Regions from separate parts of the Micromonospora sp. NBC_00421 genome, predicted to be linked through region 1. Evidence: predicted binding sites of a transcription regulator. Region 1 holds the regulator's gene; the other holds the start of a gene.
The links. Region 1 encodes HrcA, which represses chaperone genes, less so after heat shock. Its sites were predicted from a motif close to GGTTNGCACNCTCNNNNNGAGNGTGCNAACC; they were not measured.

Region 1 (15,424 bases):
TCCCGCTCGTCCCAGCGGGCGTACGCGTCGACGATCTCCCCGACCAGCCGGTGCCGGACCACGTCCGAGCTGGAGAGCTGGGCGAAGTGCACGTCCTCGACGTTCTCCAGGATCTCCCGGACCACCCGCAGCCCGCTGGCCGTCCCACCGGGAAGGTCCACCTGGGTGACGTCACCGGTCACCACGATCTTGGAACCGAAGCCGAGCCGGGTGAGGAACATCTTCATCTGCTCGGGCGTGGTGTTCTGCGCCTCGTCCAGGATGATGAAAGCGTCGTTCAGGGTGTTGTGGGTGACCAGGAAGTCGTCGGTCACGTACAACGAGTCCTCCGCCGCGACCTGGATGCACATCGTCTCCTGCACCCCGGCCGGGATGATCGAGTCGATGAACCGCATCGGCCGTCCGCCACCGTGCTCGTCGTACTGCTGGCGCTTGCGGGCCAGTCGGAACGGCGGGACACCGGCCGGTAGCCGGATCTCCACGACGTAGGCGTCGGCACGACACGGGACCGGACGCCCGTTGGCCAGACCGGGCTTGCGTCCCTCGGCCTCCCGTACCCGCCAGGTCGCCACCCCACCGAGCGACTGGACCAGGTGGACGACGTCGTCCCGCAGCCGGGCCGACGTCGTCGAGTACTGCACCCGACAGGTGCGCCCCGCCTGGACGACCGGCCCCCCGTCGGTGTCCAGCAGCCCCTGCAGGACGGCCAGCCGGACGTCGAGACTGTTCTGCAAATAGACGTCGGGCACGAACTTGGTCCCCGACTTCGCACCGGCGAGGCCCAGTTCGCGGAGCGCGAGCGTCATCGGATTGGCGACGATCACCCCGCCCCGGTGACCGTTGACGTGCCGGAGCACGTAGTCGTAGTTGTTCCTGCGCACCAGCTCGATGTCGGGCAGCGCTGCGTCGAGCGCGTCGGCCAGCTCCGGGTCGGCGGTGCTGAAGGCCGGGGTGGTCCGCGACGAGATGCTGCCGTCTCCGAGCAGCAGACCGAGGGCGTACGGGTCGAGCGGAACGTCCTGCGACTCGAGCTGCACCGGTGCCACGACCGGAAGCTCGTACCGGCGGATGTGACCCCGCCGTTCCTTGCCGATCATCTCGTGCGTCTCGAGGGTGCGCCGACCGCCGCGCCGCTTGTCCTCCGGGGTGGCCACCGTCCAGAGGTGTTCACCGCAGCAGAGGGTGGAGGCCCCGTCCTGCGTGGTGACCCGGTAGACCTGCTTGGGGCCCTGCGGGTAGATGCCGATCACCGGCGTGGGCGTCCCGTTCGCGCCGATGACCAGGTCACCGACCCGCAGCGACCCGAACGGTCGGAAACCCTCCGGAGTCAGCACCTGTGCGTCGTACGGCTGTGCGCGACCCCGCATATACGCCAGCGGCGCGACCTCGATGGTGCCGGCGGCCATCAGCTTCGGGATGGTCTCCGGGTCGAGCATGTCGTGCAGCGCGTCGTAGAGCGGGCGCAGGTAGGGGTCGATCTTCTCGTTCAGGGTGCCCGGCAGGAAGCCCAGCCGCTCGCCCGCCTCGACCGCCGGCCGGGTCAGGATGATCCGGCTGACCTGCTTGGCCTGAAGTGCCTGGACGGCCTTCGCCATCGCCAGGTAGGTCTTGCCGGTGCCGGCCGGGCCGATGCCGAACACGATCGTGTTGGCGTCGATCGAGTCGACGTAGGTCTTCTGGCCCAGCGTCTTGGGGCGGATGGTGCGCCCGCGCCGGGAGAGGATGTTGAGGGTGAGCACCTCGGCGGGCCGCTCGGTGCCGCCCTGCTCGAGCATGCCGACGGTACGCCGGACAGCGTCAGTGGTCAGGGTCTCGCCCTTCTCGATCAGTTCGAGCAGCTCGCTGAAGAGACGCTCGGCGAGAGCGTTGTCCGCGGGCGCACCGGTGATGGTGATCTCGTTGCCGCGTACGTGCACGTCACTGGTGACCGAACGTTCGACGAGTCGCAGGATCTCGTCGCCCGCGCCGAGCAGGTTGACCATGATCTTGGCATCGGGAACCGTGATCCTGGTCTGCACCCGGGGCGGGCCGGGAGGTGGGGTGCCGGTCATAGATCGGGCCGTGGGGCCCTGCGCCACCTGCTTCCATCTCGCGCCGTGCCCTGCCGGCGCGGCGTGCGGACGATACTCCCATCGTATCCGCTCCGCACCGGCGGCACCGCGTCCATTTCCCCGCCCCTTCCGGCCGACCCGTCAGGCACGGAAGTCGTACCTGTCGAAGGTCTCCTGGTGGCGGGTGAAACGGTAGGTGGCCCAGTGCATCCCGACCACCTTCCCGTCGGCGTCCCGGGTGAGCCGCAGCAGCTCCCCGATCTCCCGCCCGGCGACGGTCCGGAACACGTCCGGGGATTCGGGCATCGGCGCGAAGACCGCCGGCGGCCTCCCCGCCGGGTCGTCCGCACCCCGGGCCCGCAGCGCCCCGTCGTGCCAGAAGAAGACGTACTCGAAACCCTCGCCCCACCAGCGGCCGAGCAGCCCGCGCCACGGTCCGGGCGCACCCGGACCGGGCTCCCACGGCTCGATGTCCGCCGGGGCGTGCTCGGCCGAGGCGACGAGCAACCGGTGCGGGAGCTCCAGTACCTCGCTCGCCGTGCCCGAGGAGGCGAGCACCGCGCAGCCCATCGCGCCCGCCGTACCGGCACCGCCGCGCCGGCCGTACACGCCGGCCAGGAAACCGGGCATCGCCCCGTCGTGCCCCACGTGCACCACCCGGTCCGGGTACGTGACCAGGATCAGTCCCAGCCCGAACCCCGCCGACCAGGCGGTCTCGTCGGTGGTGGTCACCGGCCAGCGCATCTCGTCCAGGGTGGTCGCGGCGAGCACCGCCCCGGTCGGATCCAGCGCCGTCGGGTCGGCCAGGAACGCCGCCCAACGGGCCATGTCCGTCGCGGTGCTCCACAGCTGGGCGGCCGGGCCGACCGCCCCGAAGTCGGTCGGCGGTTCCGGATGCGCCTCGTCGGAGTACGCGTCGACCAGGAACCCGGTCGCCGCCGACGGCCCCGGGTCGACCGAGGTGTCGGCCAGCCCCAGCGGGGTGAGCACCCGTGCGGCGAGCACCTCCGCCCAGGTGCTGCCCCGCAGCACGCCGACCAGCCGACCGAGCAGCGCCATCCCCAGGTTGGAGTAGTGGTAGCGGCGACCGGTGGGCAGCACCCGCTCGACCCGGATCAGGTCGGCGACCAGGTCGTCCACCTGCGGCGCGCGCAGCGTGTCCCAGACGTCCCCGTACGGCTCGCGTTGCAGCCCGGCGGTGTGCGAGAGCAACCGGCGTACGGTCAGCTCGCCGTGCGCCGGCAGCTCCAGGTGCCGGCTCAGCGGGTCGTCGAGGTCGAGCAGCCCGTCGTCGCGGCACTGCATCACCAGCACCGAGGTGAAGGTCTTGGTGACCGAGCCGATCCGGAAGCGGGTCGCCGGGCCGAGCACGGTGCCGTTGCCGGTGCCGCCGACCTGGTAGGTCCAGAGCGCACGGTCGGCCCGGTGCAGCGCCACCGCCAGGGCGGGCACCCGGGCCTGCGCCTGGACCTGCTGGACCATCCGCTCCAGCCGGTGGTGCACCCCCGCCCCGTCGACGCCCGTCCCCGCCTCGGGCGACACCCCCGGCCCCGGGCCGTCAGGCGTCACGCGTCCCGACCCTCGACCGTCACGTGCCCCCCATCCACGGGCGTCATGCCAGGTCCCGGGCCAGCATCGGGCCGAGGGGTGCGCCGCCGAGCAGGTGGGCGTGCACGTGGAAGACCTCCTGGCCAGCGTACGGGCCGGTGTTGAACATCAGCCGGAACCCGTCGCCGGTCAGTCCCTCGTCCTCAGCCACCGCGGCGGCCGTGGCCAGCACCTCACCGGCCAGCCCCGGGTCACCCTGGGCGAGCGTCGCCACATCCGCGTAGTGCTCCTTGGGGATGACCAGCACGTGCACCGGCGCTTTCGGACCGATGTCGCGGAAGGCGAGGGTGGTGCCGGTCTCCCGGACGATGGTGGCCGGGATCTCCCCGGCGACGATGCGGCAGAACAGACAGTCGTCTCCCATCCCACAAGTCTAAAGACCACCCCCGCCCACCCCCGCCCCCCGCCCACCCCACCCCTCCCGCCCTCACCCGCCCGCCCCGCCTTCCCTCCCCCTCCCCCTCACCTCCCTCCCCCCACTCCCTCACCCACCCCCCTCACCCCCGCCCCGGTGATCAAGAGGTTTACGTCAATTTCAAGCCCACCGATGACGCAAACCTCTTGATCACCGGACCTACCACGCCGGAGCCGGCGTTGGCGGTTGGTGATCAAGAGGTTTGGGGGTGGGGATGTGCTTCAGGGTGACGTAAACCTCTTGATCACCGGGGTGGGGGTGGGGGTGGGGGATTTACCAGCGGGAGAGGCGGGTGGCTAGGACGGTGAGGGCGGCCACGCCGGCGGTGGAGGTACGTAGGACCGAGGGGCCGAGGCGTACCTGGTGGGCGCCGGCCTCGGTGAAGGTGGTCAGCTCTGTCGGGGCGATGCCGCCCTCGGGCCCGACGACCAGGACGATCTCGCCGGTGGCCGGCAGCTCCGCCGCGGTGAGGCGCTCGTCGGCCTCCTCGTGCAGCACGAACGCCGCTGCCGCCCCGGCGATCCGTCTGGCCACCGTGGCGGTCGACTCGTCAGGCGCTCCGGCCACCACCGGCAGCCGCGCCCGGCGGGCCTGCTTGGCCGCCTCCCGGGCCGTCGCCGCCCACTTCGCCCGGGCCCGTACGCCCCGGTCACCGCGCCACTGCACCACCGAGCGGGACGCCGCCCAGGGCACGATCTCGTCCACCCCGACCTCGGTCATCGCCTGCACTGCCAGCTCGCCCCGGTCCCCCTTGGCGATGCCCTGCGCCACGACCAGCCGGGGGACGTCCGCGTCGACGTACCCCCGGGAGGTGATGGTGAGGTCGAGGGTGCCCCGGGCGACGGCGGTGACCACGGCGCCGGCGGTGCCACCCCGGCCGTCGGCGAGCAGCAGCTCCTCGCCGACGCGTACCCGTTGCACGGTGGCGGCGTGGTGCCCCTCGGGGCCGTCCAGGGTGAACTGGTCGGCGGTGGGCAGCGATTCGACCAGGAACAGCGACGCGGACACGACAATCAGGCTAACCGGCCGAGCCTGAGCCGGTCGGGGCTGGTCCCACGATCACCCGACCCCGACCCCGACCCCGACCCCGACCCCGAGCGGGAGCGGGAGCGGGAGCGCCGGCCCGACCCCGACCGGAGCGACGCGGCAGCGCCGGCCCGACCCCGACCGGAGCGACGCGGCAGCGCCGGCCCGACCCCGACAGCCCGACCCCGACCGGAACGATCAGGCGCGAGCCCGAACGGGCCGGTCAGGCGTGGCCGTTGAAGGCGTCGCGCATCCGGGAGAAGAAACCGCCCTGCTTGCTCAGCTCGGCGACCTCCTCGCCCCGGGTCTTGGCGAAGTCCCGCAGCATCTTCTCCTGGTCGGCGTCGAGCTTGGTGGGGGTACGCACGTCGAGGTGGACGTAGAGGTCGCCCCGGCCGGTGCCGCGCAGGTGCGGTACGCCCCGGGCGCGTAGCCGCAGCGTGCTGCCCGGCTGGGTGCCGGCCTTGACGTCGACGGTCTCCTCGCTGTCCAGCGTCTTGATGGTCAGCCGGGTGCCCAGCGCGGCGGCGGTCATCGGGACGGTGACCCGGCAGTGCAGGTCGTCGCCCTTGCGGGAGTAGACGTCGTGCGGGCGCTCGTGGATCTCGACGTAGAGGTCACCGGCGGTGCCACCACCCGGGCCGACCTCGCCCTGCTGGGCCAGCCGGATGCGCATGCCGTCCTCGACCCCGGCGGGGATCTTCACGGTCAGCGAGCGGCGGGTCCGCACCCGGCCGTCGCCGGCGCAGGTGGGACAGGGGTGCGGGATGGTGGTGCCGTAGCCCTGGCAGACGGTGCACGGGCGGGCCGAGACCACCTGGCCGAGGAAGGTCCGCTGCACCGACTGCACCTCGCCCCGGCCCCCGCACGCCTCGCAGGTCGCCAGGTGGGTGCCGGCTGCGGTGCCCGCCCCGGAGCAGGTGGTGCAGAGCACGGCGGTGTCGACGGTGATCGGGGCCTCGACGCCGAAGGCGGTCTCGTGCAGGTCCAGCTCCAGCCGCAGGATCGCGTCGGCACCCGGCCGGGTACGCGGGCGCGGTCCGCGTGCGCCACCGGCGGCGCCGCCGAAGAAGGCGTCCATGATGTCCTGGAAACCGACGAACGGGCCCGCCCCACCGGGGCCACCCGGGCCGCCGGCACCCCCGCCGCCCGGGGCGAGCGGGTCGCCGCCCAGGTCGACGATCTGCCGCTTCCGATCGTCCGACAGGACCTCGTACGCGGCGTTGATGTCCTTGAACTTCTCCTGTGCCTCCGGGTCCGGATTGACGTCCGGGTGGAACTGCCGCGCCAGCTTGCGGTAGGCGCGCTTGATCTCGTCGTCGGAGGCTTCCCGGCTCACGCCGAGGATGCCGTAGTAGTCCCTGGCCACTGCGTTCCGTGTCCTCATGTTCGTCTCGCGTTGCGCCGGTCGGCGGCCGGAGCCGGCCGTCGGCCCTGACTGGTCAGTTCTGGGCCAGCAGCTCGCCCACGTAGCGTGCCACGGCCCGCACCGTGGCGATGGTGCCGGGGTAGTCCATCCGGGTCGGGCCGAGCACACCCAACCCGCCGACGATGGTGCTGCCCGGGCCGTACCCGGTGCTGACCACCGAGGCGGCGCGGAGGTTGTCGATCTCGTTCTCGTCGCCGATCAGCACCCGGGTGGTGCTCGGCTCGGCCTCGCCGATCAGCTTGAGCAGGACCACCTCCTCTTCGAGCGCCTCCAGGATGGGACGCAGCGAACCCTGGAAGTCGAGCAGGCCGCCCCGGGTGAGGTTGGCGGTGCCGGCCAGCGCCAGCCGCTCCTCGGTGCGCTCGACGAGGGTCTCCAGCAGCACGGTGGAGAGGGTGGTCATGGCACCGCGCAGGTGCGGCGCGGACTCCTCGACAAGCGCCTGGACCAACGGCGGGGTGTCGGACAACCGGCTGCCGACCAGCTTCTCGTTGACCAACCGGCGCAGGTCGGTGACGTCGTCGGCGGGCACCGGCGCGGGCAGCTCGACCAGCCGCTGCTCCACCCGCCCGGTGTCGGCGATCATGACCAGCATCAGCCGGGTGGTGGAGATCGGCACCAGCTCCAGGTGCCGCACCGACGAGCGGGCCAGCGACGGGTACTGCACCACGGCGACCTGCCGGGTGAGCTGCGCCAGCAGGCGCACGGTGCGGTGCACGACGTCGTCCAGGTCGACCGCGCCGACCAGGAAGCGCTCGATGGCCCGGCGCTCGGCCGGGCTGAGCGGCTTGACCCGGGAGAGCCGGTCGACGAAGAGGCGGTAGCCGCGGTCGGTGGGCACCCGGCCGGCGCTGGTGTGCGGCTGCCGGATGTAGCCCTCCTCCTCCAGCACCGCCATGTCGTTGCGGACGGTGGCCGGGGAGACCCCGAGCTGGTGCCGCTCGACGAGCGTCTTGCTGCCGACGGGTTCCTGCGTGGCGACGTAGTCCTCGACGATCGCCCGCAGCACGGCGAGCTTGCGGTCGTCGAGACCCATCTCCCACCTCCTGATGCACGTCGACCGGGGCAGCCGCTGCGCCCGGCAACCGCTCTGGCACTCGACTGTAGCGAGTGCCAGTCTACGACGGCAGTACCGCCGCCGCGATGATCAACGACGGACCGTCGGTGTGGCCGCCCCCGGCGGGCGGCCGGCGCGGTCGCTGACCGAACGTCGAGGCCAACCTCACCAGTGTCGCTCTGGTGCGCCCTTGCCGGCAGCCCCTACCGTGGCGGCATGACTGAACCACCTCGCCCGCCCGGCGCGGGGGACGGCTACCCGCCGGACCCGAACGCTGGCCAGGGCTCGCCATACGAGCCACCCACCGCACCACTGTCCGGTGCCCCGGGGTCGGGCGGGTATCCCCCGCCCGGCGGGTATCCGCCGCCCACCGGTGACCAGCCGCCGTCGGGCGGCTACGGTCCGTCCGGTGGCTACCCGCCGCCGGGCGGCTACCCCCCGGCCGGTGGCGGATATCCGACCGCCGGCGCGTACGGCGCCCCGGCCGGTGGCTACGCCAACAACGAGGACAAGACCTGGGCACTTGTCGCGCACTTCGGCGGTGCCGCCGGTGCGCTGATCAGCTTCGGTCCGCTCGGCTTCGTCGCCCCGCTGATCGCCTACCTGGTACGCGGTCAGCAGTCGCCGGCCGTCCGGGCCCAGGCGCTGGCCGCGCTGAACTTCCAGATCCTCTGGTCGATCATCGCGTTCGTGCTGCTCTTCGTGAGCTGGTGCCTGCTCTTCCTGCCCAGCATCGCGGTCGTGGTGATCCAGATCCTGTTCGGGATCATCGCCGGCATGAAGGCCAACGAGGGGCAGGCCTACCGCTACCCGATGTCCACCAGCTTCATCAAGTGAGCCCCGGTCGGCCGCTCCCCCGGCCGGCCGGGAACCACCCCGGGCCGGGCACCGTCGTGCGCCGGCCCGGCACCGCCACGGACCGGCCCGGGTCGCGCGCTCAGGGCAGCAGGTCGCGGACCACCGCGTCGGCCAGCAGCCGGCCGCGCAGGGTGAGCACTGCCCGCCCCTGCGGATAGGCCGAGGGGTCCAGCAGCCCGGCGTCGCGCGCCCGGGCGGCACCGGCCCGGCCGGCGTCGTCAAGCGCGGCAAGCGGCAACCCGGAGGCCAGCCGCAGCCGCAGCATCACGTCCTCCATGTGCGCCTCGGCCGGGGTGAGGACCTCCCGGGCCAGGCCGGGTGAGTGCCCGGCGGCGAGCCGCTGCGCGTACGTCGTGGGGTGTTTGACGTTCCACCAACGCACCCCGCCGACGTGGCTGTGTGCCCCCGGGCCGAGGCCCCACCAGTCGGCGCCGGTCCAGTAGAGCAGGTTGTGCCGGCACCGGGCGGCCTCGGTGCGGGCCCAGTTGGAGACCTCGTACCAGGAGAAACCGGCCGCGTCGAGGGCTGCCTCCGCGGCCAGGTAACGGTCCGCCGCCACGTCGTCGGAGGGGTACGGCAGCTCGCCGCGCCGCATCCGGGCGGCCAGCCGGGTGCCGTCCTCCACGATCAGGGCGTACGCGCTGACGTGGTCGACCCCGGCGGCCACCACCTGCTCCAGTGAGGCGGCGAAGTCCTCGGCGCGCTCCCCCGGCGTACCGTAGATCAGGTCCAGGTTGACGTGGTCGAACCCGGCGTCGCGGGCCTCCCGGGCGGCCTCGGCGGCCCGGCCGGGGCGGTGGGTGCGGTCGAGGATCGCCAGCACCCCGGGGGCGGCGGACTGCATGCCCAGCGAGATCCGGGTGTAGCCGGCGGCCCGCAGGGTCTTCAGCGACTCCGGGGTGACCGACTCGGGGTTGGCCTCGGTGGTCACCTCGGCGTCGGCGGCCAGCCCCCAGGTGCGGTCGATGCCGTCCAGCAGGCGGGCCAGGTCGTCGGCGGGCAGCAGGGTCGGCGTGCCGCCGCCGACGAAGACCGTGTCCACCCTCGGCGGTCGGGCGTCGCCGAGCACCCGGGCGGCGAGCGCCAACTCGGCGAGCACGGTGTCGGCGTACGACTCGCGGTCGGCACCCCCGCCCAACTCGGCGGCGGTGTATGTGTTGAAGTCGCAGTAACCGCACCGGCTGGCGCAGAACGGCACGTGCAGGTACACGCCGAACCCGCGCGCGCCGACGGCACGCAGCGCGGTGGCGGGCAGCGCACCGTCGACGGGAACGGTCTCACCATCTGGAAGGACGCCGGGCATGGCCACTAGTGTGCCCGGCATGACCTCTCCCGACCGACTCGTGCGGGTCGCCACGGCCCGTGGGGTGACCACCCTCACCCTGGACAGCCCGCACAACCGCAACGCGCTGTCCACCGCGCTGATGACCGGGTTGCTGGCCGGGATCGCCGCGGCGGTCGCCGACGAGGCGGTCCGGGTGGTCGTGCTGGACCACACCGGCCCGGTCTTCTGCTCCGGGGCGGACCTGAAGGAGACGGCGGCGGCGTACGCCAGCGGGTCGGTGCCGGCCGGGATGCTCGGCGACGTGCTGGTGGCGGTCCGGGAGTGCCCGAAGCCGGTGCTGGCGAAGGTGGCCGGGCCGGCGCGGGCCGGTGGGCTCGGCCTGATCGCGGCGGCCGACCTGGCGGTCTGCGCGCAGGAGGCGACGTTCGCCTTCACCGAGGTGCGGATCGGGGTGATCCCGGCGGTCATCTCGGCGACCGTGCTGCCCCGGCTGCACCCCCGGGCCGCCGCCGAGCTGTACCTGACCGGGGACACCTTCGACGGCCGGCGGGCCGCCGAGGTGGGTCTGGTGACCGCCGCCGTGCCGGCCGACGGGCTGGACGCGGCGGTGGCCCGGTACTGCGCCTCGCTGGTCCGGGGAGCGCCTGGCGCACTGGCCGGGACGAAGGAGCTGTTGCGCCGGCCGGCGGCCCCCGACCTGCGGGCGGAGATCGCCGAACTGTCCGCCCGGTCCACCGGCTACTTCCTGTCCGCCGAGGGCCGTGAGGGCGTGACTGCCTTCCGCGAGCGGCGGGACGCGGCCTGGGTACCGACGGATTGAGCTGGTTTCTTCTGATTACGCGCGGGAACGTGAACCAGTCGACCGACCCGGGCTCCCAGAATGACGACGTAGGCTGGCTCCGACCCTGAAACAGGAGGTGCGGGTGCGAACACGGACATTCGTGGCAGCCGGTGTGGTGGTGGCGGTGCTCGCCATGCTCGGGGTCTGGGGAGTCCGTCAGCTCGGCGGTCAGCTTCGGCTGCCCACCGCCAGCCGCACCTGCACCGTGCAGGCCGACGGCACCGTGAAGTTGGACGCCGACCAGATGGCCAACGCGGCCACCATCGCCGCGATCGGCATGCAGCGGCAGATGCCCGAGCGGGCCGTGGTGGTCGCGCTGGCCACCGCGTACCAGGAGTCGGGGCTGCGCAACCTCGCCCACGGTGACCGGGACTCGCTCGGCCTGTTCCAGCAGCGACCCAGCCAGGGCTGGGGCACCCCGGACCAGATCCGCGACGAACGGTACGCGGCCAACCGGTTCTACAAGGCGCTGAAGAAGGTCCGTGGCTGGGAACGGATGGAGGTCACCGACGCCGCCCAGGCGGTGCAGCGGTCGGCGTACCCGCAGGCCTACCAGAAGTGGGCGGACGAGTCGCAGGTGCTGGCGCGGGCCCTGTTCGGTGAGGCGACCGGCGCGGTGGCCTGCACGGTCGGGCGTACCCCGGTGATGCGCGGGCAGGCGGCGACCGCCGAGCTGACCCGCGGCCTGACCCTGGACTGGGGGTTGCCCGGTGCCGGCGCGGTGGCCGAACTGACCGACGTGACGGTGCCCGCCGCGGACGCCCGCGACGGCTGGCGGTACGCGCACTGGCTGGTCTCGCACGCCCCCGACCACGGGGTGAAGCGGGTCCGCTTCGGCGGCCTGGAGTGGACCGCCGACAACGGCCGGTGGGCGAAGGTCGCCGACGGCCGGGCCGCCGAGCCCCGGGTGCTGGCCGAGGTCTTCGCCGACCGCACCTGACCGCCCGGTCGGCGGGCCGGTGCGGTCAGCCGGCGACGTTCAACCGGCGACGGACCTTCTCCATCGTCGGCGCGGGCAGTTCGGAGGCGGTGAGCAGCCGGGGCAGCAGCTCCGGTTCCAGGCTCATGGCCCGGAACACCTCGCCGATGGTGACCCCGTGCGCCGGCCGGTCCACCACCTCGACCGGGTCGCCGGCGCCGACCTCACCTTCGCGCAGCACCCGCAGGTACGCCCCGGGCGCGGCCCGGACGGTGAACCGCTTGATCAGGTCGGGCACCCCCCAGAAGCCGGCGAAGGTCATGCACGGGGTGCGCGGTTTGGTGACCTGGAGCAGCGCCGAGCCGACCGCCCAGCGTTCGCCGACCACCGCGCCGGTCACGTCCACCGCCCAGGTGGTCAGGTTCTCGCCGAAGCCGCCGGGGCGGACGTCCCGGCCCAGCTCGGCCGCCCACCATTCGGCGTCCTCCTGCGCGTAGGCGTAGACCGCCTGGTCGGGGCCGCCGTGGTGGGCCCGTTCGCCGATGAAGTCGCCGGCCACCCCGCCGGTACGCAGCGGCACCGGGCCGTCGGCCGGCCGCTTGTCGATGCCGCTGCGCCCGCTCGCGCCGCCCGCCCACTGCGCCTCGGTCACCACGCCGAGATTCACCGCCGTCACCCTGCCCGTCATCGGCCCAGCCTACGACGACCACCCGCCGACGACGGCCCCGCGCCTCAGCCCTTGACCGCGCCGGCCACCAGGCCGGAGACCATCCGCCGCTGCACCAGCAGGAAGAAGACGATCACCGGCAGGGTGAAGAGCGTGGAGGCCGCCATCACCGAACCCCAGGCGGTGTCGTCCCGACCGAAGAAGAAGGTCATCGCCACCGGCAGGGTGTACCGGCTCTGGTCGTTGACGAAGGTCAGCGCGAAGATCAGCTCGTTCCAGGCGGTGATGAAGGAGAAGATGCTGGTCGCCACCAGGCCTGGCGCGACAAGCGGAAAGAGGACCTTCCGGAAGATCTGCGACCGGCTCGCCCCGTCGATCGCGGCGGCCTCCTCCAGTTCCTTCGGCACCGCCGCGACGAAGCCGCGCAGCATCCACACCGCGAACGGCAGCGAGAAGCCCAGGTAGGTCAGGATCAGGCTGGGCAGGGTGTTGTAGAGGCCGAGCCGCTGGATCATCAGGAACAGCGGGATGACCAGCGCCTCCAGCGGGATCATCTGGACCACCAGCAGCATGATCAGGAAGGTGGTCCGCAGCCGGAACCGGAACCGGGCCACCGCCGTCGCGGCCAGCAGCGCCACCAGGCCGCTGAGCACGACCGTGCTCCCCGCGACAAGCACGCTGTTGAGCAGGAAGTCGCCGAAGGTCACCCCCGGGATCAGGTTGCCGGTGAGGATCTCCCGGTAGTGCTCCAGGGTCGGGTGGGCCGGCACCGGCCGGGGGGTGGCCGAGAAGATCTCCCGGTTCGGCTTCAGCGAGGTGGCGACCATCCAGTAGACCGGGAACGCGGCGAAGAGCGCCACCAGCAGGCCCGCGCCGTTGAGGGCGACCTTCTTCACGACCCGTCCTCCTGCCTGAGCACCATCCGGACGTACAGGCCGGTCACCAGCAGCAGGATCAGCGTGAGGATGACCGCGACGGCCGAACCCACGCCGTACTTCGGCGGCGGCGAGAACGCCTCGGCGTACGAGTAGATGGCGAGCATGAACGTCGGCCGGTCCTGGGTGCCGCCGGCCAGCACGAACTGTTGGGTGAACACCTTGAAGTCCCAGATGGTGGAGAGCACCACCAGGATGCCGAAGACCGGCCGCAGCAGCGGGAAGGTGATCTTCCAGAACACCGTCCACGGGCCGGCCCCGTCCACCCGGGCCGCCTCGTGCAGCTCGCTCGGCACACTCTTGAGCCCGGCGAGCACACTCACCGCGATGAACGGGAACGAGTGCCAGACCACCACCAGGGTCAGGATCGCCAAGAACAGCAGCGGCGAGTTGAACCAGCCGTAGCCGGACCAGTCGGTGCGCCCGAAGAGCGCCTGCGACAGCCCGTCCGGCAGGGCGTTGAACGCCCAGGTGACCAGGCCGGAGGTGTCATCGAAGATCCACTTCCAGACGATCGTGCCGGTCAGCGCCGGGGTGGCCCAGGCCAGCATCACGCAGCTGGCCACGAAGGTGGCCATCCTGCGGCCGAGCCGGTGCAGCAGCAGCCCGACCAGGGTGCCCAGCACCATCGTCAGCAGCACGTTCGCCGCCGCGAAGAGCACCGTGTTGCGCAGCACCGTACGGAAGAACGGGTCGCCGAGGATCTGGGTGTAGTTGGCCCACCCGACGAACGGCCATTCGCGGTCGCCGCGCAACTGCCGGACGTTGTCCAGCTTGAAGAACGACATCGCCACCACCTGGCCCAGCGGCCAGAGCAGCAGCACCCCGATGACCACCAGGCAGGGCAGCAGGAGCAGGTACGGCAGGCGGTCCACCCGGCGTCGCCGCCGTACGGGGGTCTCCCGCGCGGCGGCCGCCCCGGTGCGCTCGGTCAGAGTGCTCACTTGGCGTTGAGGATGCTTTCCATCTCGGCGGCGGCGTCGGCGGTGGCCTGCTCGACCGACTTCTGACCCTTGATGACCGAGCTGTTCATCGCCTGGGTGACCGTTCGGGTCCGGCTGACCTCCACCCACTTCGGAGTCAACGGGGTCACCCGGGTGCGTTGCATGGTGCTGGCGAACGCCGCCATCAGCTTGTCGTCGGCGTAGTCGCCGCCCCGGACGAGGTCGGCGTAGACCGGGAAGAAGCCGAGACTGCCGGCGAAGGTCTGCGCGTTCTTCTTGTTCAGCAGCACGGTCAGGTAGTCCCAGGCCAGGTCCTGCCGCTCGCTGTCGCGCCAGAGGGCGAGGTCGGAGCCGCCGGCGAAGGCCGGGGCCGGCCTGCCGTCCGGGCCGGGGATCGGGAACGTGCCCCAGACCTTCTCGATCTCGGGGTTGTCCTTCTTGATCGCGCCGGCCTGCCAGCTTCCGGCGAAGGCCATCGCCGCCTTGCCGGTGGCGAACTGGGTGCGGGCGTCGATCTCGTTCCAGGCGGCGGCGGCGGGCGGGGCGACCTTGTGTACGGTCACCAGGTCGGTCCAGAACTTCACCGCCTGCTGTGCCTGGGGGCTGGTGTAACCGGACTTCCAGGTGCCGCCCTGGTCGGTGGCGATCTCGCCCCCGGCACCCCAGAGGAAGGAGTAGAAGGGCAGCTCGGAGTTGCCGGGCAGGGCGATGCCGTAGGTGCCGGGCTTCTTGGCCTGCACCGCCTTGGCGACCGAGACCAGTTCGTCCCAGTTCTTCGGCGGCTGCACGCCCGCCTCGGCGAACCAGTCGGTGCGGTAGTAGATGGCGCGCACGCCGGCGTACCAGGGGACGCCGTACTGCTTGCCGTCGAGTTGGGCGTTGCGCACCAGGTCCGGCAGGACGTCCTTGCCGTCGGCCCAGTCGCCGAACCGGCCGGAGACGTCGGCGAGGGCCTCCTGGGCCGCCCAGCCCTGGGTCTCGGTGTTGCCCAGCTCGGTGACGTCCGGGCCCTCGCCGCCGGCGAGCGCCGCCTGGAACTTCTTCGGCGCCTCCAGCCAGGGGACGTACTGGACCACCACGTCGGTGTCGGGGTGCCGCTGTTGGAACTCGGTCTCGACGCCGTCGAGGAACGCCGTCTGGGCGGCGCTGCCCTCGCCCATCATCCAGACCGTCAGCTTGCTGTCGTCGGCGGCTTCGTCGTCGCCTGAACCACCGCAGCCGGCGAGCACCATCGCGGCCGAGGCCACGACGGCGGTGACCGGAGCCAGCCGTTTCCACCTGTTCACGCCACTTCTCCCTCGCGCCGTCCGGCACTTACCTTCTTAGCCGCACCCTAGTAGGAAAATTTCCTTTACGACAGGGGGCGGTTCCCGTCCCGGCCGGCAGACC
Region 2 (15,424 bases), 940 kb from region 1:
CGCCAACGCCGCCCTCACCGACGGCGCCTACGTGGCGAGCCGCTTCCGCATCGTCCAGTCCCGCCGCCCGGCCTAACCCCCGCCCGCCCCCACCCCCCGCCCGCCCCCGCCCCCGGTGCTGGGGCGGGCGTGGGGTGCTCGGTGATCAAGAGGCTTACGTCAATTCAATCCCTCAGACTGACGTAAACCTCTTGATCACCGGGGCGGGGCGACTGGGGTGGGGGTGGGGGTGGGGGTGGGTCAGGCGGGGCGGCGCATTTGGAGTTCGCGTAGCTCGGGGAGTTTGGGGTGGGGGACGCGTACGCCGGTGTCGGTGAAGCCCAGTCGGTGGTAGGCCCGGTAGGCCCGGTCGTTGCCGACCACCACCTCCAGCATGAGCTGTGGCCGGCCGCAGGCGCGGGACCAGGCGGCGACCTCGTCGATCAGCGCGCCGACCAGGCCGGTGCCGCGCCAGGCGGGGGCCACGTAGACCGCGTAGACCACTGTCATGTCGGGCTCGTCGGGGGCGACGGTGCCACCGGCGTGGCCGACCAGCCGGCCGCCCGGGTCGGCGATGAACTGGGCGGTGTGGCACCCCTGGGAGACGTACGCGATCCGGGCCGCGTACTGGGCGTGCGGGCGGGCGGCGGCCTCGGCGACGGTCTCCAGGAAGGCCAGCGGCGCATCCGCGAGCATCTCCAGCCGCAGCGCCCGCATCCGGGCGGCGTCCTGCGGGCGCACCCGGTGCACGGGGGCCGGCCGGGTCGCCGACAGGGCCGGGGCGTGGGTCATGTGCGCATGCATACCCCAGTGATGGAAGCCGATGGGTGACCGGGTCGATACCCGTCTGATTTGGGCCTATTTGTGGTCGTGCGCTGTCGTCACTCCTCGTGTAGCGTGCGATTTCGGTCACCGATTCAGCGGCCTTCACCGACCGCCGAAACGGTGGTTCTCCGCTGTCGGTCCGCCGGCATCCCGGGGTTGTGGAGCGCCGCGCAGAGTGAGGAAGTGCACCGTGGCACAGGGCACCGTCAAGTGGTTCAACTCCGAAAAGGGCTACGGCTTCATCGCCGTCGACGGCGGGCAGGACGTCTTCGTCCACTTCTCCGCCATTGAGATGGACGGCTACAAGGCGCTGGACGACGGTCAGCGGGTGGAGTTCGAGATCGCCCAGGGGCAGAAGGGCCCGCAGGCCGAACGGGTCCGCGTCATCGCCTGACCTCCCACCGCGCGGACGCCCGGTCCCACCGGTCGGTCAGTCCGCGGGACGGATGGCGCCGGGGGTGCGCGCCGGGCAAGATCGTGAACCGTCCAGGCGTCCTCGCTGAGGAGGGTTCATGACCGACCAGTCACCTTCGGGTCCACCCGACCCCGCTGCCGGGTCCCCGGGTGGACCGTGGGGGCCGCCGTCCGGACAGCCCTCCTGGGGGTCGCCGTCCGGCCAGCAGCCCGCAGGGACGCCGCCGGGGCAGCCGCCGTACGGTCCGTCCGTGGCTGGCCCGCCGGGCTGGGGCTACCCGGGTCCCGGCAACCAGCCGCCCGCCGTCGGCAGCCCGTATCCGGGCTACCTGCCGGGTGGCGGTTACCCGCCGGGCGGTGGTCTCCCGCCGTACGCCGGGAGCGGTCCCTGGGGTCCGCAGGACCCGCTGGTCAACCCGCCGTACGCCGGGCTGGACGGTTGGTTCACCCGGTGCACCGGGGCGTTGCGCCGGGGCTGGCGGATCCTGCTGCCGTTGATGCTGCTCACCCAGGTGGTGCCGGCGGTGGCCGTGTCGCTGCTCTCGCTCGGCATGGGCCCGAACGCCGAATCGCTGCCCGCCGACGGCTCGCTTCCCGACGGGTACCTCAGTGACCTGGCGATCTACGGTGCCTCGGTGGCGCTTGTCGCCCTGGCGTTCGGGGTGGTGCAGGGCATCGGCTGGGCCGGCGGCACCTGGGTGGTGGCCCGGCAGGCCGCCGGTCAGCCGACCGACCTGCCCGGCGCGCTGCGCTACGGCGCCCGCCGTTGCCTCGGGCTGTGGGGCTGGATGCTGGTGATGGGGCTGCTCGTCGGGGTCGGCTTCTGCCTCTGCCTGCTGCCCGGCATCTACCTCGCCTTCGCCCTCGCCCTGGCCGGCCCGGTCTACCTGTTCGAGGGGCAGAACCCGATCGGCCGCTCGTTCCGGATGTTCCACGACCGGTTGGGCATGGTGCTCGGCCGGGTGGCGCTGGTCGCGTTGGTGGCGATCCTCGGCAGCGTGCTCGGTGGGGTGGTGGAGTCGGTAGGCACCCTGCCGTTCGGCACCGACCCGTTCACCGCTCCCGGCACCGCCGTGGGTGCGGTGGCGGTGATCCTGGTGAGCGCGGTGCTTGTGGTGCCGGTCTACCTGGTGCAGCTGGTCGGCCTGGTCGTCACGTACGCCGAGCAGCGGGCGCAGGAGGGGCCGGTGAACGCCGCGCGACTGGCGGCGGAACTCGGCTGACCGGCCCGATCGTGCTTGCACTCGGCAGGGGAGAGTGCTAAACAAGTCATTGGCACTCGCATACGCTGAGTGCCAATGGTCGGGGCGGTAGGGCCACGGTCACACCGGCGTCTCGATGGCGTCGGGTGGCACGAGGCCGGTCGTCGCGGGCTGTCCGGCCCGACCGAGGAGGACGTCGTCGTCGCCAGGTGGCGACGTCCCCAAGGTGCGTACACCAGGCGGCCCGTCCGGGGCACAACACCCGGGTGGCCCGTGAGTGTCCAGGAGGACAACACCGTATGGCCAAGATGATCGCGTTCGACGAAGAGGCTCGCCGCGGCCTCGAGCGGGGCATGAACCAGCTCGCCGACGCCGTGAAGGTGACCCTCGGCCCGAAGGGCCGCAACGTGGTGCTCGAGAAGAAGTGGGGTGCCCCCACCATCACCAACGATGGTGTGAGCATCGCCAAGGAGATCGAGCTCGAGGACCCGTACGAGAAGATCGGCGCCGAGCTGGTCAAGGAGGTCGCCAAGAAGACCGACGACGTCGCCGGTGACGGCACGACGACGGCGACCGTCCTGGCCCAGGCCCTGGTGCGCGAGGGTCTGCGCAACGTGGCCGCCGGCGCCAACCCGATGGCCCTGAAGCGGGGCATCGAGGCTGCCGTGGCCAGCGTCTCCGAGGGGCTGTCCCAGCTCGCCAAGGACGTAGAGACCAAGGAGCAGATCGCCTCCACCGCCTCCATCTCCGCCGGTGACAGCACCGTCGGCGAGATCATCGCCGAGGCGATGGACAAGGTCGGCAAGGAAGGCGTCATCACCGTCGAGGAGAGCAACACCTTCGGCCTGGAGCTCGAGCTCACCGAGGGCATGCGCTTCGACAAGGGTTACATCTCCGCGTACTTCATGACCGACCCGGAGCGTATGGAGGCCGTCTTCGACGACCCCTACCTCCTGATCGTCAACAGCAAGATCTCCTCGGTGAAGGACCTGCTCCCGATCCTGGAGAAGGTCATGCAGTCGGGCAAGCCGCTGCTGATCATCTCCGAGGACATCGAGGGCGAGGCCCTGGCGACCCTGGTCGTCAACAAGGTCCGGGGCACCTTCAAGTCGGTCGCCGTCAAGGCGCCGGGCTTCGGTGACCGCCGCAAGGCCATGCTCGCCGACATCGCCATCCTCACCGGTGGCCAGGTCATCAGCGAGGAGGTCGGCCTCAAGCTGGACGCCGTCGGCCTCGACATGCTGGGCCGCGCCCGCAAGGTCGTGGTGACCAAGGACGAGACCACCATCGTCGACGGTGCCGGCGACGCCGACCAGATCCAGGGCCGGGTCAACCAGATCCGGGCCGAGATCGACAAGAGCGACTCCGACTACGACCGCGAGAAGCTGCAGGAGCGGCTGGCCAAGCTGGCCGGCGGCGTCGCGGTGATCAAGGTCGGCGCGGCCACCGAGGTCGAGCTGAAGGAGCGCAAGCACCGCATCGAGGACGCCGTCCGCAACGCGAAGGCCGCCGTCGAGGAGGGCATCGTCCCGGGTGGTGGCGTCGCGCTGGTGCAGGCCGGCAAGACCGCGTTCGACAAGCTGGACCTGGTCGGCGACGAGGCGACCGGTGCCAACATCGTCAAGGTCGCGCTGGACGCCCCGCTGCGGCAGATCGCCGTCAACGCCGGCCTCGAGGGCGGCGTCGTGGTGGAGAAGGTCCGTAACCTCGAAGCGGGTCACGGCCTCAACGCCGCCACCGGTGAGTACGTCGACCTGCTGGCCGCGGGCATCATCGACCCGGCCAAGGTGACCCGGTCGGCGCTGCAGAACGCCGCGTCGATCGCGGCGCTCTTCCTCACCACCGAGGCCGTCGTGGCGGACAAGCCGGAGAAGACCCCGGCCGCCCCGGCTGGCCCGGGTGGCGGGGACATGGACTTCTGAGTCCAGTTCCAACGCCGAAAGGGGCGGGCCGCGCAAGCGGTCCGCCCCTTTCCGTCTTCGTGACCGGGGTTCCGTTCCGTCCGGGGAGCCGGTCCCCGGGGAGGCGGAGCGGTCAGCGCCGGGCTGCCCGTACCGCCGCGTAGGCGTCGACCAGGCCGGCACCGGTCGACGCCGCCACCGGACCGCAACTGAGGTCGGCGGGGCCGGCCGGCTGAGCGGTGTCCCGCAGGATGCTCCGGGTCCGGGCCAGGTCACCGACGAGTGCCGGGTTCGCCGACCACATCAACGCCACCACCCCCGCCACCTGCGGGGTGGCCATCGAGGTGCCGTCCAGGGTGGCGTAGCCGCCGCCGGGCATCGCGGACAGGATCTCCGCCCCCGGGGCGACCAGGTCCGGCTTGGTCGCCCCGCCGGCGACGGGACCACGGCTGGAGAACTCGGTGACGGCCCGGTCCCGGCCCACCGCACCCACCGTCAGCACGTCCGGGTACGGTGCCGGCGGGTCGACGATCGACCCGCAGTCCGGCCCGGTGTTCCCGGCGGCGGCCACCACGAGGATGCCCGCGGCGTCCAGCGCGGCTGTCGCCGGACGCAGCGCACCCGGGTCGCAGCCCTCCACCGGCGGGCACCCCCACGAGTTGGTGAGCACGTCCGGTGCCCGCTCCGGTCGCCCGTCGGTGAACGGGTTTCCGCCGGCCGGGAACGGGGCCAGCATGAACTGGAGACAGTCCAGGTAGTGCGCCGGGCTGCCCAGGTTGCGGTCGAGGTTGACGCAGCCCACCCACTGCGCGCCGGGGGCCACCCCGATGCCGTCGCGCCCCACCGCGCTGCCCGTGGTGTGGGTGCCGTGGCCGCCGGTGTCGGTCGGGGCGCGGGTGTGGTCCCACGGGTCGTACCAGGAGTCGTCGCCGCCCCGGAAGCCGGCGGCCAGCGTCGGATGGGTGCCGTCGACCCCGGAGTCCGAACTGCCGATCACCACCCCGGCCCCGGTGACGTCCAGCTCCGACCAGACCCGGTCGGCACCGAGCATCCGGATGTTCCACTCCGGGCCGGTCGGCGCGGGCCGATCGCCCCCGCTGACCGGCGCGGGTGCGGGCAACGGCCGGAGCCGCTGGCTGACCAGCACCCGGGCCACCTCGGGCCGCGCGGAGAGCCACGCCCGTACCGCCGGGCCGCCGTCGGTCTCGATCGCGTTGACCAGGTAGTACGGCGTCGGGTCGAGGTGCAGTCGGGCCAGGTCCCGGCGCAACGCGCCCTGGGTACGCTCGGCGGTGGAGACCAGCCGGCGGTAGACCTCGGCGGTCCGTGCGTCCCGGCCGGCGCGGCCCGGCGTACCCGCAGGAAGGCCGGACAGGTCGGCCTGCTCGTGGAGCACCACCAGCAGCCGCTCGCCGTAGAGGCCGGGTCGGCCGGCGGTCACCTCGACCACGCCGACGGTGAGCAGCAGGACGGCCGCGCTCGACGCGGCGACCAGCCGGCTGGGGGCGCGCCCGCGCGGCCGGGCGAGCAGCACCCCGTACCCGATGGCCAGGAAGACCGCGACGGCGAGCCCGACGCCGGTCCCGACCGCGACCCAGTACGGCACGTCGCGGGTGGTGGACAGCAGGATCGAGATCTCCTCCGGGTCGGTGAGGGCCAGCGGGCCGAACACCGCCAGGCCGACCAGCCAGCGGACCGGCGCGACCCCGGCGGGTGCGCCGGCCCGCCGGGCCGCCACCTGGCACGCGCCCAGCACGAAACCGACAGGCGGGACGAACAACAGGGTGGGAAGTTGGGCGCCGGACTGGCCGGTGCCGGCCACGAGCAGCAGCAGGACCACCCCGGCGACCAGACCGCCGGCCAGCACGGTACGGGCGGACCGGGGTGGCCCGTGACCGGTGAAGGGGGACCAGAACCGGTCGTCCAGCAGCGCCCCGGCCAGCAGGCCGACCGCCGTCGCGGCTAGCGCGGCGAGCACCGTCTCCAGCAGGCCACCGAGTGCGCCGAGCCAGACCCAGGGCAGCAGCAGGGCCAGTCCGGCGGTGATCGTCAGCAGGGTGACCGCCCGGGGCCGACCAACACCGTCCGCCACTCCGCGCCGGCCACGACCGTCCTGTGGGATCGGGGTGGTCTGCTGGGTGGGGTCCGTGTGGGGTGGGGTGCCCGGACCGGACAGGCGGGTGGTCAGCAGCGCGAGCAGCGTCGCAGTTGCGGCAAGTGCAGCCAGGTACAGCTCGTGGTGCACCTGCGGAAGTGCCCGCAGGGATCCGAGGACCATCAGGGCGAGTGCGGCACCGAGCCACCCACGCCCGGCGGTCCGCACCCGGGCCGAGCGGGGGAGCAGGGCCAGCAACAGCGCCGGCAGGCCGACCAGTAGGGCGGTGGCCAGGCTGAGCGCCGGCCAGAGCCACCCCCACCGGTCCCATCCCGCGGCCACCTGCAACTGCTCGACCGACCAGCCGACCACCTGGAGCAGCGCGGTGAGCGCCACCGTCCAGCCGCCGACCAGCGAGGCGGCCACCACCGGCCACGGGCTGGACGGACGGCCGGCGTGCGGCGGGGGGCGGTAGCCCGGCGGAGGAGGTGCGTCGGCCAGCATCCGGAAACAGTACGACGCACCCCGCTGCCCGACGGAGGTGCCGGTCCGATGGATCGCCTCGCCGCCACCACCCACCCCGGAAACCGCCTAATACCGATCCGGAAACGCTGACCTGCGCGATCCGCTTCCTCCCACCAGCCTGGCGTCGCCGATTCCCTCCCTCCCGCTCGCCAGCCGGGCGTCGCCGATCCGCTCGTTCGGCGGCGCCGGTGGTGGCCGTGTGGCCGCTGAACCCCCTCGTCGCATCTCCCGCCCCGCCTGCTTCCCGCCCCGCCTGCTTCACCCTGACGGTTACGGATAGTCATATCGAGAGGAGGCGCGACCCTATCCCTTCGAGTCCTTTGCTCTGCTGCCATCAACGCGACAGTTACCGAAAGTGCGTGGTGCGTAGCGAGCAGCAGAGCAAAGGATGTGAGGGCGGAATGCTGAGGGTGGGCCGGGGGTGGAGATCGTGCTGTTCAGAGTGTTGGTTTCCTGGGGTGAGGGGGTGCGGTGGGGGTGGAGGTGGCCAGGGGTTCGACTGCGGAGGGTAACCGGGTTGACTTCGGATATCCGTTACTCAGTGTTGTCAGGGGGTCGGTGCGGATCTCGGTGGGCTCCGGCTCCGGGCCTGCTGCGGGTGGGGTCGGGCGGGTTACGGTGGACGGGTGCGTGACCCCAATGTGACCCGAGCCGCCGCTGGTCAACTCTCTCCCGAGCGCCGCGTCGCGGACCTGCGTCGGCTCCGGGCCGAACGGTTCGACGTGCTGGTCATCGGGGGTGGGGCGACCGGCGCGGGTGCCGCGCTGGACGCCGCCTCCCGGGGGCTCAAGGTCGCCCTGGTCGAGGCCCGCGACTTCGCGGCCGGGACTTCCAGCCGGTCCAGCAAACTGATCCACGGCGGTCTGCGTTACCTGGAGCAGTTGGAGTTCCACCTGGTCCACGAAGCGCTGACCGAGCGGGGCCTGCTCGCCACCCGGCTCGCCCCGCACCTGGTCCGGCCGGTCCCGTTCCTGATCCCGCTCCCCGCCGGCAAGGGGCTGCGCGACCTGCCGGCCCGGCTGTTCCGCCGCTCGTACTACGGCGCCGGGGTGGCCGCCTACGACGCCTTCGCCGGGCTCTTCGGCACCGGCCGGGGGATGCCGCTGCACCGGCACCTGAGCCGCGAGGGCGCCCGCCGGGTCTTCCCCAGTCTGCGCGCCGACGCGCTGGCCGGGGCCATCCGTTACTACGACGGCCAGGTCGACGACGCCCGGCTGGTGGTGACGTTGGCCCGCACCGCCGCCAGCCTGGGTGCCACCGTGGTGAGCAGTGCCCGCGCCGTCGGGTTGGTGCGGCAGGCCCGGGAGGTCACCGGGGTCCGGGTCCGCGACCTGGAGGCACCCGCCGACTCCCCGGACGCCGAGTTCGAGGTACGCGCCCGTACCGTCATCGGCGCCACCGGCGTGTGGAGCGACGACATGTCCCGGATGCTCAACGACGTCGGGCTGCGTCCCGGCATCCGGGTCCGGGCGTCCAAGGGGGTGCACCTGGTGGTGCCCCGCTCGGCGATCACCGGGGAGACCGGGCTGATCGTGCGTACCGCGACAAGCGTGCTCTTCGTCATCCCGTGGGGCGGGCACTGGATCATCGGGACCACCGACACCGACTGGCGGCTCGACCGGTCCCACCCGGCCGCCTCCGCCCGCGACATCAGGTACCTGCTCGACCAGGTGAACACGGTGCTGGACCGGCCGTTGTCCGGTGCGGACATCGAGGGCGTCTACGCCGGGCTGCGCCCGCTGCTGGCCGGCGAGGCCGACTCCACCTCCAAGCTCTCCCGGGAACACGCGGTCTTCGAACCGATGCTCGGGCTGCTGCTGGTGGCCGGCGGCAAGTACACGACCTACCGGGTGATGGCCGCCGACGTGGTCGACCGGGCCGCCCACCGGCTCGGTGGCGTACGACCCTCGCGTACCGCCGACCTGCCACTGCTCGGCGCCGACGGGTACGCCTCGATGTGGCGGGACCGGGCCGACCTGGCCCGCCGGCACGGGATGCCGGTCGGCGTGGTCGAGCACCTGCTGGAGCGGTACGGCACGCTCACCCTGGAACTGCTGGCGCTGATCGCCGCCGACCCACTGCTCGCCTCACCGCTGGCCGGTGCACCCGAGTACCTGGCCGCCGAGGTGACCTACGCCACCCGGGCCGAGGGGGCGCTGCACCTGGAGGACGTGCTGACCCGGCGTACCCGGATCTCCTTCGAGACGACCCACCGGGGCCTCGACTCGGCCGGGCACACGGCGGAGCTGATGGGCGCGGTGCTCGGCTGGGACGGGGCCATCCGGGAACGGGAGGTCGCGCACTACCGGGCGCGGGTCGAGGCGGAGCGGGAATCCCAGCTCATGCCGGACGACGCGACCGCCGACGCGGCCCGGCTGGGTGCGCCCGACGTCCGGGGTTTCGCCGCCGACCGGGGTGTCGACGGTGCCGAGGGCGGCCACGCCGAACTCCCGACCTCCTCCCGCTGACCGCTCCCGGGCCGTTCCCCCTGCCGGTGCCGGCCCGGTCGGCCGGTTCCGGACGACACCCGGGTGGGATAGGTTCCGGCGCGTGGTTCCCCCTCAGTGGTCGCGCGCGCTCGTCGTCCCCGCCGTTGCCGTCCTGACGGTCGCCCTGGCCGGCTGCGCGATCTTCGACCGGGACGGCGGATCCACAGCGGAGGGCGGGAGCGGAACGACATCCCCGGGGGCGACCGCCAACCGGGTCAGCCTGGTGCAGAAGCTCGGCGAGGACGGTCCACTGCGGTCGCTGACCGTCGAACCGGACGGCCGGTGGGAGTGCGACGACTGTGCCGGGGACGGGGTCACCTCGACCGGTTCCCTGGACCCCGAGCAGGTGCAACGCCTGCACAGGCTGCTCGCCGACCCACGGCTTGCCCAGGAGACCGACCAGGCGCGCCAGTACCGGGCGAGTTGCATCGACGCGCTGACGTCCAGCCTGCTCACCACGGCCGGGTTGATCACCTCGCAGGACTGCCCGGGTGAGGAACGACCGGCGGTGGCCGGCGAGATCCTGCTCCTGCTCACCCAGGCCACCCCCGCCGAACCCACCCGCTGAGCCGACCCCGCCGCGCCGCCCGGCGGGTCGGTTCAGAGCACCTTGCCCGGGTTGAGCAGCCCGGCCGGGTCGAGCGCGGCCTTGATCGCCTGGTGCACCCGCATGCCGACCGGGCCGACCTCCCGGGCCAGCCAGTCCCGCTTGAGCAGCCCGACGCCGTGCTCTCCGGTGCACGTGCCGCCCAGCTCCAGGCCGAGCCGGATGATCTCGTCGAAGGCCCGTCGGCCCCGCGCCAGACTGGCCGGGTCGGCCCGGTCCACCACGATGTTCGGGTGCAGGTTGCCGTCCCCGGCGTGGCCGACCACCCCGATCGGCACCTCGCACTCGGAGGCGATCCGGGCCACCCCGTCCAGCAGCGTGGCGAGCGCCCCCCGGGGCACCGCCACGTCGTCGATGATCAGGCCGCCGTTGCCGTCCGGGTAGGTGTCGGCGGCGAACTTCTCCATTGCCGGGTGGGCCAGCCGACGGGCCTGGAGCAGCGCCGCCGCCTCCACCGCGTCGGTCGCCGCGTACACCTCCTCGGCGCCGGCCGCCGTGCAGACCTCGGCGATCCGGGCCAGGTCGTCCGCCGCCCGGGGACCGGTGTCGGCGGCGGCGAGCAGCAGCGCCTGGGCGTCGGTCCGCAACCCCATCGGCCGGTACGCCTCGATCGCCCGCAGATGCGTCCGGTCGAGCAGTTCCAGCAGGCTCGGGGTGAGCCCCTGCGCGGCGATGCCGGCCACCGCCGTCCCGGCCTCGGCGGTCGAGGCGAAGACCGCCACCATGGTCAGCGACTCCTCGGGAACCGGCCGCAACGACACGGTCACCTCGGTGATCACGCCGAGGGTGCCCTCCGCGCCGACGAAGAGCCGGGTCAGGTCGTACCCGGCCACCCCCTTGGCGGTACGCCGGCCGGTGCGCAGCACCTCGCCGGAGGCGAGCACCACCTCCAGCCCGAGGACGTACTCGGTGGTCACCCCGTACTTGACGCAGCACATGCCGCCCGCGTTGGTGGAGACGTTGCCGCCGATGGTGGAGGACTCCCAGGAACCCGGGTCCGGCGGGTAGTAGAGCCCCTGGGCCCGGACCGCCCCGGCCAGCGTGGCGTTCACCACACCCGGCTGCACCACGGCGATCCGGGCCACCGGGTCGATCTCCCGGATCTCGGTCATCGCGACCGTGCTCAACACCACCGCGCCGTCCACCGCGTTCGCCGCGCCGGCCAGCCCGGTCCGCGCCCCCTGCGGCACCACGGGTACGCCGTACCGGGCCGCCGCCCGGACCACCGCGACCACCTCCGACGTGTCCCGGGGGCGGACGACCACCAGCGGCGTACCGGCGGCGCAGAGGTCCGCCTCGTCGCGTCGGTGCAGCCGGAGCAGATCCGGGTCGGTGAGCACGGCCCCGTCGCCGAGGGTCGCCCGCAGGTCGTCGAGGAGGGGGGAACCAGCCATGCGGCCGAGGCTAGCCGGCGGCTAGATTGGCCGCCATGCTCTACCTGGACCGCCCCGCCTGGCCGTGGCGCGGTCGGCTCTGGTCGCACCTGATCAGCGACGTTTCCCCGGCCGAACTGCACGCCTTCGCCGAGCTGCTCGGGGTGCCCCGGCGGGGCTTCGACCGGGACCACTACGACATCCCCGCCGACCGGTTCGCCCCGGCGGTCTGGCTCGGCGCCCGGGTGGTGACCAGCCGGGAGATCGTCCGTCTGCTGCACACCGCCGGCCTGCGCCGCCCCAAACACCTCGCCCGCCCCGAACCGCTCGTGGGCCCCGAACCGCTCGTCGGCCCCGAACGCCGCACCGGGGCTGGCGGCGGCGGATCAGCGCAGGGTGGCCAGCTCGCGGCGGAGGTTGGCGCGGGCGGGTGACTCCCACCGGTCGGCCAGCGAGGGCAGCCGGAACAGGGCGGGCAGGGCCAGCAGGCCGTCGAGGACCCTGGCCCGGCCGGTACGGAAGTCCGCCTCGGGCACGTGCGCGTACTCGGCACGGATCGCTGCGGCGTACCCGTCGTACACCTCGGGGGGTGTGGCCAGGATGGCCAGGTCGGCGTCGCAGAGCAGGGCGCCGTCGCGGTCGCCGGGGGCGACGGCGTGCCCGGCGGTGAGCAGCACCAGCCGACGGACCTCGGCGACCGGGGCGGCCGGCATCCCGAGGCCGGTGAGCAGGCTGCCGGCCAGTGCCGCGCTGGCCCGCTCGTTGGTGTTCCCGGTGGCGCGCGGATCGTAGACGGCGTCGTGCGTCCAGGCGGCGAGCGCCACCAGCTCCGGCCGGTCGGCGAGGTCGGCGTGCCGGTCGACCAGCTCCAGCACCGTCCGCAGGTGGTGTTCGGTGTGGTAGTGCCGGTGCGGTTCGCGCCAGCGGGCCAGCAACTCGGCCCCGACGGCGGTCGCCGCCGGGCCGTCGTCGGCCCCGGCGGCCCGTGCCGACACCAGCCAGCGGTCGATCAGCTCGGTCATCCGGACGATTCTGCCGTACCCGGACGGGATGAACCGGCACGGCGCGGGTAGTCCCCGCCATGGCCGTGGCCCGGGACCGACGACCGTCGCTGATGCGTCGCGCCGGGCTCGGCGGCGGCGGGAACGACGTCGACTCCGCGCGGATCGCCGAGGCGATGGCCTACCTGCGCCACCGGAGCCGGGCGACCCTGCACGACCGCCTGCACCAGGTGCGGATGGCGATGGGCCTGGCGGTGCAGGCGGGGCTGGCCGCCGCGCTGGCCTGGATCGTGTCGCACCACCTGCTGGGCAACCCGCAGCCGGTCTTCGCGCCGATCTCGGCGGTGGGCACCCTGGCCGCCTCGGTCGGCCAGCGGCTCCGCCGGACCGTGGAGCTGATCGTCGGGGTGGCGGTCGGGGTGTTCCTCGGCGACGTCCTGATCTACTTCCTCGGCACCGGCGGATGGCAGCTCGGGCTGGTGGTGACCGCGGCCATCCTGCTCACCACCTTCTTCGGGGCGAGCGTGGCGGTGGTGATCCAGGCGGCCGCCACCGCCGTGCTGATCGTCACCCTGAGCCCGTCCACGGCGGACCTGGAGCTGCCCCGGTTCGTCGACGCGTTCGTCGGGGGTGGCATCGCCCTGCTGGTCACCGCGATCCTCCTGCCGCTCAACCCGCTCCGCGTGATCAACCGGGCGGCCCGGCCGGCGCTGGACCTGCTCGCCGGCCAGCTCGACGTCTGCGCCCAGGCGCTGCGCGACCGGGACCGGGGCGCCGCCCAGCGGGCGCTGGACCGGCTCCGGGAGAACAAGGAGGAGCTGGCCACCTTCACCGAGGCGATCGAGGGGGCGAAGGAGACCAGCACGCTCTCCCCGGCCCGGTGGCACCGGCGCAGCGAACTGACCCACTACGCCGAGGCGGCCGAGCCGATCGACCGGGCGATGCGCAACAGCGGCACCCTGATCCGCCGGTCGGTCACCATGATCGAGGACGAGGAGGCGGTGCCGGAGCCGATGCCGGACGCGGTGGCCCACCTGGCCGAGGCGGTCCGTCTGCTGCGGCACGAGTTCGCCGTCGGGGAGGAGCCGGAGAAGGCCCGGGAGCGGTCACTGCGCGCGGTGAGCGAGGCGGGCCGGGCGTACGACCAGGGGGTCGGGTTCTCCGGCAGCGTGGTGATCGCCCAGGTGCGTACCACCGCCAGTGACCTGATGGTCGCCTCCGGCATCGCCCAGGAGGAGGCCAACCGGCTGGTCCGGCAGTCGTTCGGCGAAGAGGGCGTACCGGCCGGGGGATCGGCCGGGCAGAACTCCACCCCGAAACCCCCGACCGCGCCACCGCTCGGCTGACCTGCCGACACCTGTCAGCCCAGGGAGGCGTGCAGGGCGTCCCGGTCGGTGTCGGCAACCTCGACGAGGGTTGCCGGCCGGCAAGCCGGGGCTTGATGCTGGCGCTCGTGACCTACCCGGCAGCACAACGACTCCGGAGCGCCCGGCCCGGTGGGCCGGGGATGACTACGCTGATCCACATGGCCGACACCCCGCCCGGCGGGCCACCGCCGTCGCCCGCGCCCCCCGTACCGTCGCCGGAGGCCCCCGTACCGTCGCCGGAGGCCGCCGCGCCCCGGATGCCGCTGCGCCGCCTCGGCTGGCGGCGGGTCCTGGCGCTGGCCGGGGTGGTGCTGCTGATCGCGGCCTGCGCGGTCTACATGCTCTACACGCTCGGCGACAACCTGGGCCTGGACGCGCTGCTGGTCGGGGTGACCGCGGCGATCCTGCCGGTGCCGGTGCTGGTGGCCTGTTTCCTCTGGCTCGACCGGTACGAGCCCGAACCGCTGAAATACCTGATCTTCTGCTTCGCCTGGGGGGCGTTCGTCTCGACCGCCGCGTCGCTGACCGTCAACAACAGCTTCGCCGCCCTGTTCAAGGACTGGGGGGTGTCGTCGTCGCTGACCGGGGTGCTGGTGGCCCCGTTCATCGAGGAGCTGACCAAGGCGCTCGGCCCGATCCTGCTGCTGATCTTCCGTCGCCGCGAGTGGTCGGGGATCACCGACGGCCTGGTCTACTGCGGGCTCTCCGCGGTCGGGTTCGCCATGGTGGAGAACATCCTCTACCTGGGCGGCCTCGGGTACGCCTCCGGCGTCGACCAGTGGGGGCCGGCGACCGGCGTCCGCAATGTCATAGTCATCTTCATCTCGCGGATCCTCTTCTTCGGCTTCGCCCACCCGCTGTTCACCTCGATGACCGGGGTGGGGCTGGGCATCGCCGCCCGCACCGCCGACCGGCGGGTACGGGTGCTCGCCCCGGTCGCCGGCCTGCTGCTGGCGATGATGCTGCACGGCACCTGGAACCTGATCCCGACGCTGGTCCAGGCCACCGGCCAGGCGGTGATCTTCTTCTACGGCATGGTCGCGGTGATGGTGCCGATCTTCTTCGGCATGGTCGGCTTCGCGGTCTGGCTGCGCGCCTGGGAGGGGCGGCTCACCGAGCGGACCCTGCCGGACTACGTCCGGGCCGGCTGGCTGAGCCCGCCCGAGGTGGCCGCCCTGGGCAGCCTGGGCCGCCGGCACGCCGCCCGGACCTGGGCACGTCGGGTCGGTGGGGATGCCGGGCTGCGCGCGATGCGCGGTTACCAGTTCGCCGCCACCCGGCTGGCGTTGCTGCGTGACGGGATGCGGCGCGGCCTGGACCGCAAGCCGGCGGAGCGGGAGCGCACCCTGCGGGAGGAGCGGCAACTGCTGGAGACGATCGCGGCCTACCGGTCGTTCTTCGTCGGCCGGGACCCGCAGACCCCGGTGGGCGTCTGGGACGGACAGCGTTACCACCTGCGGTTCCCGGACGGGACACAGCGCGTCGTCGACGCCCCGGACTCCCCGGTGGTGCCGATTCCGGTGGTGCTCGCCACGCCACCGCCCCCGGCCCACCCGGCCGGCTACGGCCCACCCGGCTGGTACGGCCCCCGGCCGGCCGCCCCGTGGCCGCCCGGCCGGTACTGACCGCCGAACTCCTACCGAGAC

Region 2: the regulator HrcA is predicted to act here: its motif matches at 2,489-2,519, upstream of groL (chaperonin GroEL).

Annotation. Positions count from the first base shown of each region.
Region 1 is NZ_CP107929.1:57,156-72,579, reverse strand. It holds partial or broken gene OHQ87_RS00315 (PhoH family protein) at 1-284, opposite strand, end outside; partial or broken gene OHQ87_RS00310 (LAGLIDADG family homing endonuclease) at 549-806, opposite strand; partial or broken gene OHQ87_RS00305 (PhoH family protein) at 1,305-2,051, opposite strand; gene OHQ87_RS00300 (serine hydrolase domain-containing protein) at 2,193-3,533, opposite strand; gene OHQ87_RS00295 (histidine triad nucleotide-binding protein) at 3,664-4,023, opposite strand; gene OHQ87_RS00290 (16S rRNA (uracil(1498)-N(3))-methyltransferase) at 4,348-5,082, opposite strand; gene dnaJ (molecular chaperone DnaJ) at 5,324-6,469, opposite strand; gene hrcA (heat-inducible transcriptional repressor HrcA) at 6,543-7,565, opposite strand; gene OHQ87_RS00275 (DUF4870 domain-containing protein) at 7,803-8,423, shown strand; gene hemW (radical SAM family heme chaperone HemW) at 8,524-9,747, opposite strand; gene OHQ87_RS00265 (enoyl-CoA hydratase-related protein) at 9,767-10,549, shown strand; gene OHQ87_RS00260 (hypothetical protein) at 10,647-11,510, shown strand; gene OHQ87_RS00255 (MOSC domain-containing protein) at 11,536-12,177, opposite strand; gene OHQ87_RS00250 (carbohydrate ABC transporter permease) at 12,222-13,052, opposite strand; gene OHQ87_RS00245 (carbohydrate ABC transporter permease) at 13,049-14,035, opposite strand; gene OHQ87_RS00240 (sugar ABC transporter substrate-binding protein) at 14,032-15,321, opposite strand.
Region 2 is NZ_CP107929.1:6,353,236-6,368,659, forward strand. It holds gene paaN (phenylacetic acid degradation protein PaaN) at 1-76, shown strand, start outside; gene OHQ87_RS27250 (GNAT family N-acetyltransferase) at 241-771, opposite strand; gene OHQ87_RS27255 (cold-shock protein) at 995-1,198, shown strand; gene OHQ87_RS27260 (hypothetical protein) at 1,470-2,441, shown strand; gene groL (chaperonin GroEL) at 2,720-4,342, shown strand; gene OHQ87_RS27270 (S8 family serine peptidase) at 4,455-6,920, opposite strand; gene OHQ87_RS27275 (glycerol-3-phosphate dehydrogenase/oxidase) at 7,583-9,409, shown strand; gene OHQ87_RS27280 (hypothetical protein) at 9,492-9,998, shown strand; gene OHQ87_RS27285 (FAD-binding oxidoreductase) at 10,031-11,431, opposite strand; gene OHQ87_RS27290 (DUF4031 domain-containing protein) at 11,467-11,844, shown strand; gene OHQ87_RS27295 (HD domain-containing protein) at 11,797-12,432, opposite strand; gene OHQ87_RS27300 (FUSC family protein) at 12,525-13,757, shown strand; SAM riboswitch class IV at 13,760-13,870, opposite strand; gene OHQ87_RS27305 (PrsW family intramembrane metalloprotease) at 13,937-15,403, shown strand.